DNA from 2 places in the Shinella sp. M27 genome. Region 1 is predicted to be linked to the other one. Evidence: predicted binding sites of a transcription regulator. Region 1 holds the regulator's gene; the other holds the start of a gene.

Region 1 (5,898 bases):
GCTAGCCCATTTACGGTGCCCTGCCAAGCGATACCAAAGGCAAATTGTGCACTGCGAAAATAAGCTTTCCGGCAACGCAATATCTACCGTTTCGGTGAAGTTGCAAGCAACCTTTGAGAGTGCTCGCGCAATTGCGGAGGGCGCATCCTTTCTTGCTGACTTAGTATTTTTCGCGCCTACTGTTGATTGAGGATTTTTGTCGTCGATTGCATTATGGTGGCAGGAAAAGGGGCCGAGGCCATGGCCAAGGTGAAGGAGGCGGAGGGACGGGAAGCGCTGCGCGAGGCCGATGCCTGGCGGACGCTTTCTGATGTCTCTTCGCCACCGGCGGTGCTCGAGGATGGTACACGCCCGAAAGCGCCGCTAGCCACTCTGGGGCGGATCGAAGGCCGCCTTCGCCACGTCCTCCTGCCGTGGCGAGACGTGCACGCCGCCTTTGCGGAGGAGCGGGCACACGGCCATTTCTTTCTGTTCGTGCCGGTCTTCCTCGGCGCGGGAGCAGCACTCTGGTTTGCGGCTATCTCCGATCCCTCCGTTCTCGCCCTCCTTTTCATCGCTTTCATCACCTTCTGGCCTGCCTGGCGCCTGCGACACCGGGAAGACTGGCGAGCGCTTGCCGCAGGCGCTGCGTTTCTCGTGCCCATCGGCATGCTGCTGGCGGCCTTCGAAAGCGCCCGGCTCGACACCGTCCTGCTCGATGCGCCCGTGACCACCGAGATCACCGGCCGCGTGCTGTCGCGCGAAAGCGACGGGCGAGGTGCAATACGCTATCGCATTGCCCTTACGGCGACACGCGATCCCACCTTGAAACGTGCGCCTGATGTGGTGACGGTTCTCGCCCGCAACAGGCACGAACCGATCGCGATCGGCGACGGCATTGCCGGCCGCGCGCGGCTCAATCCGCCCTCCGGTCCCGCATTGACCGGGCTCAACGATTTTGCCTTCGACGCCTATTTCGCCGGCACCGGGGCGGTCGGCTATTTCTACAAGGCGCCCGAACGGGTTGCAGCGGCGCCGGCCGGTCTGGAGGAGCGGATCCGGAAGGAAATCGCGACGTGGCGCAACAATCTGACCGAGCATATCCGTAGCCGGATCGATGGTGATGCCGGCGCGATCGCCGCCGCCTTGGTGACGGCCGAACAGCGTGCGATCAGCCCGGAAACGGTGGAGGCGTTGCGGCAGGCGGGGCTTGCCCATGTGCTGGCGATTTCCGGGCTGAACATGGTGCTTGCGGCCGGCACATTTCTTGTCGGCGCACGCATGCTGATGGCACTGATCCCCGGCTTTGCCGAGCGATATCCGGCAAAGAAAATCGCCGCCGTCGGGGCGCTCGTCATGGTGACGCTCTATATACTCGTGTCGGGTGGGGCACTTTCGGCGGTGCGTTCGTGGATCATGATCTGTGTCATGCTCGTCGCCGTGCTGTTCGGACGGTCGGCGATCAGCTTGCGCAACGTCGCCCTTTCGGCCATCCTCATCCTAGTGGTCACGCCCTCGGCCATCACCAATCCCGGTTTCCAGATGTCCTATGCCGCAACGCTGGGGCTGGTCGCCGGTTATGCGGCATGGCGCGAGCGACCGGTGAAACGGGAGGGCCGGGGCGGCGTGTTGCCGGCTGCCGGCGGTTTGACCGGCCGCTTCCTCGGCGGATTGGTGCTCTCCTCGCTGATCGGCGGTTTTTCGACGCTGATCTATTCGATCCACCACTTCAACCGGATTCCGGCCTACGGGTTGGCGGGCAACCTCCTCACCATGCCCGCCATCAGCGCCATCGTCATGCCCTTCGGCCTTGTCGCCGTGCTGCTGATGCCCTTCGGACTGGATGCCGTCCCTTTCGCCATCATGGGCAAGGGGATCGAGTGGATGATCACCCTGTCCAACTGGGTGGCCAGCTGGAAAGGCGAGATCGTCACCGGCCGCATTCCGCCTGCCGCCTTCCTGCTGATCGGCTTCGGCGGCGGGCTCGTCTGCATCCTGCGCACACACCTTCGCCATGCCGGTACATTGCTCGTGCTGATCGGCGTTGCCATCGCATTCTGGCCAGGTGATCCCGTAAGGCCCGAGGTCCTGATCTCGGAGGACGGTCGCCTCGTTGCTATCCTGCGCGACGATGGCGTTGCAACGAACCGTGCCCGTCCGCCGGATTTCGTCTACGCGCAATGGCGCCGGGCCTTGCGGCTGGGCGACGTCGTCAAGCCGACGATGAGAAAGTCCGCCGGTTTGACAGTTGAAGAGGAAGCTACCGCAGTCGAAACCGCGAAAAAGCGAAAATCGTCACGCCACCGGGTAAACCGCGAAAAGGCGAAAGCGGCCATGGCGTCTGCGTTCTACGCGGCAGCAAGCCAGGCGGGTTTCATCTGCGAGACGAAGGCTTTCTGCGTGGCTGTTTCATCAAACGAATGGCGCATCGTCACGCTTGACGACGTCGCATTTCTTGGCACGGCCTGCGACGCCGCAGACCTCGTCGTCACGCAGGCGCCGCTTCGGATCGCTGCGTGCCGCTCCGGCGCAAGGCTCATCACCGCTCGTCATCTACGGCGAACCGGCGCCCTGGAAATCATCCCCGGCGAAGAGGAAAATGCACCGTTGATACTGGAAGCCAGCATAATACCAGCTATCGAAACGCTGGATCGCCCGTGGTCGCGCCATCGGACTTATGATTGGCGAACCGGAACGTATACGAGTGGCAACGCAGAGGGAGAACGCCCTCAACGCGACACTCAAGGCGAAATCAATGAAACCGACGCAGCCATTTCGAGCGACTTCTGAATTGAGCAGCTGAGTTGGCCGGCAGCATAAACCATTTCCTGAACCAAAAGCTCCCGCACCTTCACCTCGAAGGCCGCACAGTCCATGAAAGCCAATGTCCTGGGGGCACGTACGAAGTCTCGAGTTTGGCCTGGTTAGTTGTAGCGCCGAATAAGGCCCACAAGCTTGCCCTGGATTTTGACGCGATCCGGACCGAAGATGCGGGTTTCATAAGCAGGGTTTGCGGCTTCCAGCGCAATCGACGCACCCTTGCGGCGGAAGCGCTTCAGCGTGGCTTCTTCATCGTCGACGAGGGCTACGATGATTTCGCCGGGATTGGCACTGCTGGTATCGCGAATGATGACCGTGTCGCCATCGAAGATGCCGGCTTCGATCATCGAATCGCCCTTTACCTCGAGCGCATAGTGCTCGCCGACGCCGATCATTTCGGCCGGGACAGTGATATCATGCGTGTTGTTCTGGATGGCGGAGATCGGCACGCCGGCGGCAATGCGGCCCATGACGGGTACGGAGACCGAGGAGGGCATGACATCCGACTGCGGTGTTGCGACACGCTGGGAGGGCGCCGGCGCCATCGGTTGTTTGCCGCGGCTGCCTTCGACGACGGTGGGTGAGAACCCACGGCGGGGCTGCTGGCTCGGCGAATAGGCCTCGGGAAGCTTGATGACTTCCAGTGCCCGCGCCCGGTTCGGCAGGCGGCGGATGAAGCCGCGCTCTTCAAGCGCCGTGATGAGGCGATGGATGCCGGATTTGGAGGCCAGATCCAGGGCATCCTTCATCTCGTCGAAAGACGGCGGAATACCGGATTCCTTCATACGCTCATGAATGAACAGGAGCAGTTCCTGTTGTTTGCGCGTCAGCATGGTCTCTCCACCGAGAATCGTGAAACAAATCCAGAACAGACACTATATGTTCCATATGTGTTCCGCAAGGGGCTGCTGAAACAATAATACAGTTCAGAGGGTTGGCTGGCGTACCAGAAGCACGTCGCAGGGCGAGCCGGCTTCGATGGCGGGCGCGTTCGGCGGGCGGATGAGCAGGCCTTCGGATTCGGCGAAGATCCGCATCATCGAGGAATCTTGTTTGTCGAAGGGTGTCACGCGAAGCTCTCCATCCGGACCGCGGGTAATACGCGCGCGAACATAGTCCTGCCGGTGGTCGTTTTCCTTGATCGGCACGGCGGTGACGGCCTTGTAAACGCGGTCATTCGCCGGCAGGCGGGCGAGGCGGCGCGTCAGCGGCTCCAGGAAAAGCAGCGCGCAGACGAGGCTGGAGACGGGATTGCCCGGCAGGCCGACGATCTGGATATCGCCAAGGCGGCCGACCATCAGCGGTTTTCCGGGACGCATGGCGATGCGCCAGAAATCGAGTTCCATGCCGGCTTCGCCGAGCACCGGCTGCACGAGATCGAAATCGCCGACCGAGGCGCCGCCGAGTGTGACGAGCACGTCGATATCCAAGGCAAGTGCCCTCTGCACGGCCTCGAGGATCGCCTTTTTGTCGTCGCCGACAATGCCGAGGTCGATGATCTCGGCACCGGAAGCGCGCGCGATGGCGGAGACGCCGTAGGTGTTGGAGGCGATGATCTGGCTGGCGCCGGGCGGCGTGCCGGGCGTGACGAGTTCGTCGCCGGTGGCGAGCACGGCGATGCGGGGGCGGGCGTAGACCGTGAGCTCGGCGTGGTTCATCGCGGCGGCGACGGTGAGGCGGCCGGAATCGAGCACGTCGCCGGCCTTGAGCAGGACGTCGCCTTCCGAAAAATCCTGGCCGCGCGGGCGGATATGGCGGCCCTTGGGCGTCATGAAGGTGGTGCGGACGCGGCCATCGTCCAGCTTTTCGGCGTCTTCCTGCAGCAATACCGTATCGGCGAAGGCAGGCAGCGGCGCGCCGGTGAAGATGCGCACGGCATCGCCGGGGCCGGCTGTTCCTTCGAAGGCGTGACCGGCCGCCGAGGTGCCGACGACCTTGAGGATCGATCCGAGCGCGGCGATATCGGCATGGCGAACGGCGTAGCCGTCCATGGCGGAATTGTCGAAGGGCGGCTGGGTGAGGCGGGCGGCGACGTCTTCTGCCAGCACGCGGCCTCCCGCGTCATGGAGCGAAACCGTTTCCGTCCGTTGCGTGGGCTTGGCCGCGGAAAGCAGGCGGTCGAGGGCGTCGGCAACGGGAAGAAGGGACATCAGGGATCTCTGCGTTTGTAATCACCGGAGCGGCCGCCGGATTTTTCGGCAAGGCGCACGCCGCCGATCTCCATTTCGCGGTCGGCCGCCTTGGCCATGTCGTAGATCGTGAGGCACGCGACACTGACGGCGGTCAGCGCCTCCATCTCGACGCCGGTGCGGCCGGTGAGCTTCGCCATCGCTTCGATCCGCAGACCGGGCAGGGCATGGTCCTCGCGGATATCGACCGTCACCTTGGTCAGCATCAAGGGATGGCAGAGCGGGATGAGATTGGACGTCTGCTTGGCGGCCATGATGCCGGCCAGTCGTGCCGTACCGATGACGTCGCCCTTCTTGGCGTCGCCCTTGAGGATCAGGTCGAGCGTTTCCGGCGCCATGCGGATGAAACCTTCGGCCACGGCAATGCGCACGGTCTCGGCCTTGTCGCCGACATCGACCATGTGCGCTTCGCCGGAGGCGCCGATATGGGTGAGCGTGCGGCCGTTCTCGGCCATCATTCCGCTGCCAGCATGCCGGCGGAGCCGGTCAGCAGTTCGCGCGTGGCGCCCGTCACGTCGTCCTTGCGCATCAGGCTTTCGCCGACGAGGAAGGTGGAGATGCCGACCTTGCCGAGGCGCGTACAATCGGCATGGGTGAAGATGCCGCTTTCGCCGACGAGCAGACGATCCTCCGGCACCATGCCGGCGAGCTTTTCGGAGACGGCGAGATCGACTTCGAAGGTGCGCAGGTTGCGGTTGTTGATGCCGACGAGCTTGGACTTGAGCTTCAGCGCCCGCTCCATCTCTTCTTCGTCATGCACCTCGATCAGCACGTCCATGCCGAGCGAAAAGGCGGCGTCTTCCAGCATCTTGGCCGTGTCGTCGCTGAGCGAAGCCATGATGAGCAGGATGCAATCCGCACCCCAGGCGCGGGCTTCCAGCATCTGGTAGCTGTCGAACATGAAATCCTT
Region 2 (5,898 bases), on a different contig from region 1:
CCGGCCGATCGGCGTGCGGAAGGCGGCGGCGATGACGGGAATACGTTCGGGATCAGCGGAGCGGTTCAAGGACATCGCTCTCCTCCGCCACCCATTGCCGCACGGTTTTCGCCTCCACCTTGCCCGAAGGGGTCGTTGGCATTTTCGCGCAGAGCCAGAGCCGGCGCGGCTGCTTGTAGTGCGGCAGGAGATCGGCCAGCGCCGCCATGAGGGTTTCGGCCGTCAGGCCCGACGCGGCAGGCTCGATCACCGCCACCAGTTCGCTGCCGAGATCAGCATGGTCGCGGCCGAAGACATGGGCGGCGCGCACGAAGGGCAGGCTTTGCAGCGCCGCCTCGACCTCGGAGGGATAGATATTGTTGCCGCCCGACAGGACCATGCCGCCGGCACGCCCGAGCAGATGCAGCGTGCCATCCGTCTCCAGAAAACCGAGATCGCCGACCGTCGCCAGCGCGCCGAACCGCGCCAGCCCCGCACCGTCGCCGGCCCCGAGATAACCGGTGGCGACAAGTGGGCTTTCGACGAAGACGATGCCGGTCTCGCCTGTGGGCAGGGGGGTGCCGGCCGCGTCGAGCACCGAGATCGCAACACCCGGAAAGGCCTTGCCGACGGCGGTGGAGGAGGCGGCATCGTCGGGTGCCGTGACGGTGATGAAGCCGAGCTCCGAAGCGCCGTAATATTCCCGGAGCGCTGCACGAGGGAAATGTCTGCCGCAGAGCGCGTGATCGCCCGCTGTGAGCTTCGCGCCGGCCACGGTGATGGCCGCGACTTCCTCCAGCGGCGCGCGCTCGCAGAGCCGGCGCAGCATGGTGGGCACCAGAACGAGGCGCTGCACGGCGTGCTGCCGGATCGTCTCTTGTGCCGCGTGCGCGTCAAAATGCCGGGTGGAATGGAAGGTGGCGCCGGCCAGCAGGCACTCCGTCATGGCATAGAGCGCAAGCCCATGGGCGAGGGGGCCGGGGGCATAGGTGATGGTCTGTGCCGTAATACCGAAGAACGGCGCGCCGGTGGCGAGGCTGATGCGCCAGGAGCGGCGGTCGCGGATAATCGGTTTCGGATCGGCCGTCGTGCCCGAGGTGAAGACGATGAGGAAAGGCGCATCCGCCTGCCCCTCGGCCAAAGCCGGATCGGTCGCGTGCTCCTGTTCCGCGACGATTTCGGAAATGTCCCGCCTTGGATCGGTGATCCGCAGATCGGCGCCTTCGGCTGTGACGATGAGGTCGGGTGCGATCGTGTCGAGCAGCCGTTGCCGGGTCGCTTCGGGCAGATGCGGGTCGATCAGCGCGGCGCACATATGGCCCGAGGTCGCGGCGGCGAAGGCGGCGGGGAACAGCGCATGGTTGCCGGTGACGAGTGCGATCAGCCGGTTGTCAGGGCCGATGCTGCTTTGGCCGCCCGGCGCCAGGTTCGAAAAAATAGCGTGCAGGCGACGTGCCGTGGCTGCAAGCGCACCGTAGGACAAGACCCGGCTGTCCAGATGAAAGGCCGGGTTTTCGGGGTTTTGGGCGGCGTGCCGTTCGAGGGCGCCGGAAAGCGGCATCGGCTCAGGCGCGCTGCGGCAGCAGCGGATAGCCGGCCAGCACCGCGCGGCCGGCGAGCATCGCGACGAACGCCTTGATGAGGTCGCCCGGCAGGAAGACCAGCGAGGCGGCGGCCGTCTCGAAGAAGGCCTTGCCGCTCATATAGGCGAGCCAAGGCATGCCGAAGAGATAGACGACGGCAATGCCGCCGATGACGGAGGCGGCGAGGAAGGAGAGGTACTGCGACAGTTCCGGCTGCTCTTCGCGCACGAGGCGTTCGGCGACCAGGCCGCAGACGAAAGCGCCGAAGACCCAGCCGACGAGATAGCCCGCCGTCGGGCCGGCGAAGACCGCAAGGCCGCCGCGACCGCCCGAAAGCACCGGCAGGCCAATGGCGACGAGCAGCAGCACGAGCAGCACGGCGCTCGCACCCCGCTTGGCACCGAGGATGCAGCCGGCCAGCATGACGCCGAGCGACTGCGCGGTGATCGGCACCGGAATGAAGCCGAGCGTGATCGGCGGCAGCAGGCCCAGCACCACGATGATCGCGGCGAAGAGGGCGATGAGGACGATGTCTCTGGTGTTCATGGCAGGGCTCCCTGTCGGACAAAAATGGGTCAAATGCTTACTGCCGCCGAAAGCCGCGGGCGTCAATCGCCATGGCGATCGTGTCGGCGTCCTTCAGCGTCAGGATGATGAGCGGCACGAGCGTGGTCAGCGGCCGCACGGGCAGGCCGCGCGCCTTGTGCGCGGCTGCGATCTCGCCGTAGCGCGCAAAAATCTCCGGCACGAAGCGGATGACGAGGCCGACCGCGAGGCTCACATCCGCAGCCCTTACGAAGCCGAACCGCTCCAGTGGTGTGATCAGCCGGGTGATCTCGTCCATGAAGGCGGAAATGCCCGTCGTTGCCGTCACGGCGGCTGCCAGCAGCACCAGGGTCGACAGCCGGCAGAAGACGACCGCGCCCTCGTGCGGCGACTGGAAGAAATAGTTTGCCGCCGCGACGAGCAGCACGGTGAACAGCACGAAGCGGGTGCGCCGCGCCGCCTCGCCAAGACCGATCCCCGTCGAGAGATAGAGCGCCACGGAAAGGGCAAGAGCCGGCACGAGCAGGCGCAGATCGGAAAGCAGGAACAGCACGATGGCGGCGGCAAACAGCACGATCAGCTTGCCGCGCACCGGCATGCGGTGCAGCGGCGAATTGCCCTCGATATCGAGCCCGTTCAGCATGCCGCGATCTCCCGGTAGGCATGGATCGCTTCCGCCGGCCGGCCATCCGCCGCCATCCGCCCGTCGTGGAACACCAGAACGCGGTCGAAATCCTCGATCAAAGCAAGATCATGGGTGATCACCAGCACCTGCTCGGGCAGGCCGGCAAGGGTGCGTGCGATCAGCGCGCGGTTCTTCAGGTCGAGCTGGTTGGTCGGCTCGTCGAGGATCAGAAGCTCCGGGCCGGTGACGAGCACGCTGGCAATGGCGCCGAGCTGCGTCTCGCCGCCGGAAAGTTCGTGCACGCGGCGGCGCGCGAGATGCGAAATGCCGAAACGGGCGAGCACGGCCTCGGTGCGTTCGGCGATCTCCGCCTTGCCGAGCCCGCGGTTCTTCAGGCCGAAGGCGATGTCCTCTGCCAGGATCGGCAGGATCATCTGATGCTGCGGGTTCTGGAAGATGAAGCCGGTTTTGCCGCGTGCGGCCTGTTCGTCTCCCACCGTATCGAGCCCGCCGACCGTGACGGTGCCGGCGGTCGGCTTGACGAGCCCGTTGATCAGCCGCGCCATGGTCGTCTTGCCGGAACCGTTGAGGCCAACGACGCCGATGCGCTGCTCCGAGAGCTGCAAATCCAGCGGCTGGAGCGCCGTGCGGCTGCCATAGGCCACCGTGGCGGCGGAGAAGACGATGTCCAAGAGCAATGTCCCGGTTCGCGGTTGGGTGCAGGACCTATAAGCAATTTGGCGGAAGCTGCGAAGGGTTTTTGCACTGGCTCCCCTGATAATGTTGAACAATCCGCAGAGGGTGTTGAAGCCGCCTTTCCCGTCGTGCGGAAAACGGGTGGAACAAACCAAGAATATATGCCTATCATCGGCTATGACGATTCTTCTTTCGAATACCGAAGCCCGGCGTATCTTCCTCGCCCGCCAGGGGCTCAGTGAACCACCCGGCCGACAGCTCGGCAAGGCGGGGCTGCTGCAGCTCATCCACGATATCGGCTTCGTGCAGGTGGACAGCATCGCCACCGTCGAGCGCGCGCATCACCAGATCCTTTTCTCGCGCAACCAGACCTATCGGCGCGAGCACCTGACGGAGCTTCTCGAAAAGGACGGCGATCTCTTCGAGCACTGGACGCACGACGCCTCGATCATTCCGAGCGCCTTCTTCCGCTATTGGAAACACCGTTTCCGCCGCAAGGAGGCGTCGCTCCTCGAGCGCTGGAGCAAGTGGCAGGGCGAGGGCTTCGACAAGGCGTTCGGCGAGACCTATGAGCGCATCGCATCTGGTGGTGCCGTCCTGTCGCGCGAGCTGAAGACGGACGACCACAAGTCCGGCGGCTGGTGGAACTGGCATCCGAACAAGACGGCGCTGGAATTCCTCTGGCACACCGGGAAACTCTGCATCTCCCGGCGCGAGAATTTCCAGAAGGTCTATGACCTTACCGAACGCGTGGTGCCGCCACATCATCACAAGCCCGCCGTCGAGCACGACGCCTTCGTCGACTGGGCCTGCCGCAGCGCGTTGACCCGGCTGGGTTTTGCCACCCATGGCGAAATCGCCGCCTTCTGGGCGCTGATCTCGCCGGAGGAGGCGAAGACCTGGGTGGACGCGCATCGCGACGAGCTTCGCCCCGTCTCGATCGAAACCGCCGACGGCGGCAAGCCGCGCATCTCCTACGCCTTCGACGGTTTCCCTGATAATCTCAGCGATATTCCCGAGCCGCCCGCCCGCCTGCGCGTCCTCTCGCCCTTCGATCCCTTGATCCGCGACCGCAACCGCACCGAACGCCTCTTCGGCTATTACTACCGTATCGAGGTCTTCGTGCCCGAGCCGAAGCGCCAATACGGCTACTACGTCTTCCCGCTGCTCGAAGGCGACCGCCTCGTCGGCCGCATCGACATGAAGGCCGACCGCAAGGCCGGCACGCTCGACGTCAAACGCCTCTGGTGGGAACCGAAGGTCCGCGCTTCGACGGGACGGCTGGAGAAGCTGGAGGCGGAGTTGGCGAGGCTCGCGAAGTTTACCGGGGTGGAAGGGGTGCGCTATCTGGATGGGTGGCGCGGAGATGACGTTTAGCGTCAGGCTTACGTGTTCTGTCGTTTAAGCAGCAGCAGGAGCGGAGGAGGGACGTCTCGACGTTGCTCGCGAAGTGTCTTCGCAAATTTGATCATCGGTTCCGGTGCGATGCGTGCCAATGCGGAATAGTCAAGCTGACGGGTCAGATCCAGGGTTATCGTGTGTTCCCTGTTCTTCACGACAAGAGAATACGCGTTGTTGCCGCGTCGGCTTTTTGTATGCCGATAGGTGATGCTGGCTTCAGCGAGCGGGATTCTTTTGGAGTATGTTTCTGTCATCTGGCATCCGGTCTCGATGAGGATCGAACCATCCGTTGCAAAACGTGTGATACTTGGCGATGCCGCAGTCGTCCACCCGATGCCGATAAACACGCTTGTTCCAAGAACAATTGCAAGCGGGCTTTTAATCCAACGGTAGTTGGGCTGCTCTTTTCCCCGTATCCAATTCCCTAGCCGATGCAGGTAGGCAAAAAGTATCCCAAGAAGTATAAAACCAATCAGTTTGAAAAGTGGAATCATTACCATTCGGGAGCCGCAAGACAAAACGCTCCAAATGCTTTCTTCCAATACGATCAATGAATGTTCCCTCGATGAATGCGAGAGAACATAAAGGTGAATTGCACAACTTCCGGTAACGGGTTCGATAAAATTTTCTGTGTCTCGCTTGGTTTCAGGCCGTCACCGGCCTCCCGCCGAACGTGCCCTTGGCCTGCTCCGTCAGCGCGCGGAACTTCTCCGAGGCACCCGTCAGCTTGGCGTCCCAGTCCGGGTCCGGCACCTGGCCGCGGATCGTGTCGAAATAGACGGCCATCAGGGCGGCGATCGCGAAGGGTTCGAGCACGGCAGCCTTAAAGGCCCAGGCGAAGACGATGGCGACGATGAAGGTGAGGGCGGTGAGATCGCCGGGGAAGAGGTACACCACTGCGGCGGCCGGTGCCAGCGCCAGGAGGAAGACGACGATGGAGAGGATCCACAGGAAAACAGAGAGCCAGACGGCGTTCTTCACCATCTTCAGGCCGTTCTGTGCATAGAGCACGAGGCCGCGGCGCGAGCTTTCCCAGGCATTGTCGCTGCCGGTGCGGATGTTGTAGCC

What was found. Region 1 encodes LexA, which represses DNA repair genes until DNA is damaged. Its sites were predicted from a motif close to TGTTCNNNNTGTGTTCNG; they were not measured.
Region 2: ACOZK4_RS10005 (energy-coupling factor ABC transporter ATP-binding protein) is a predicted target of LexA. The motif match lies at 3,572-3,589, and genes of this name have one in related genera.

The regions. Positions count from the first base shown of each region.
Region 1 covers NZ_JBLZPK010000034.1:74,103-80,000, forward strand. Annotated here, with positions in the region: gene ACOZK4_RS14340 (ComEC/Rec2 family competence protein) at 241-2,769, shown strand; gene lexA (transcriptional repressor LexA) at 2,904-3,632, opposite strand; gene glp (gephyrin-like molybdotransferase Glp) at 3,726-4,949, opposite strand; gene moaC (cyclic pyranopterin monophosphate synthase MoaC) at 4,949-5,443, opposite strand; gene trpC (indole-3-glycerol phosphate synthase TrpC) at 5,443-5,898, opposite strand, start outside.
Region 2 covers NZ_JBLZPK010000027.1:40,795-46,692, reverse strand. Annotated here, with positions in the region: gene ACOZK4_RS10025 (thiolase family protein) at 1-69, opposite strand, end outside; gene ACOZK4_RS10020 (class I adenylate-forming enzyme family protein) at 53-1,540, opposite strand; gene ACOZK4_RS10015 (biotin transporter BioY) at 1,545-2,108, opposite strand; gene ACOZK4_RS10010 (energy-coupling factor transporter transmembrane component T family protein) at 2,146-2,751, opposite strand; gene ACOZK4_RS10005 (energy-coupling factor ABC transporter ATP-binding protein) at 2,745-3,425, opposite strand; gene ACOZK4_RS10000 (winged helix-turn-helix domain-containing protein) at 3,607-4,806, shown strand; gene ACOZK4_RS09995 (hypothetical protein) at 4,815-5,381, opposite strand; gene ACOZK4_RS09990 (hypothetical protein) at 5,476-5,898, opposite strand, start outside.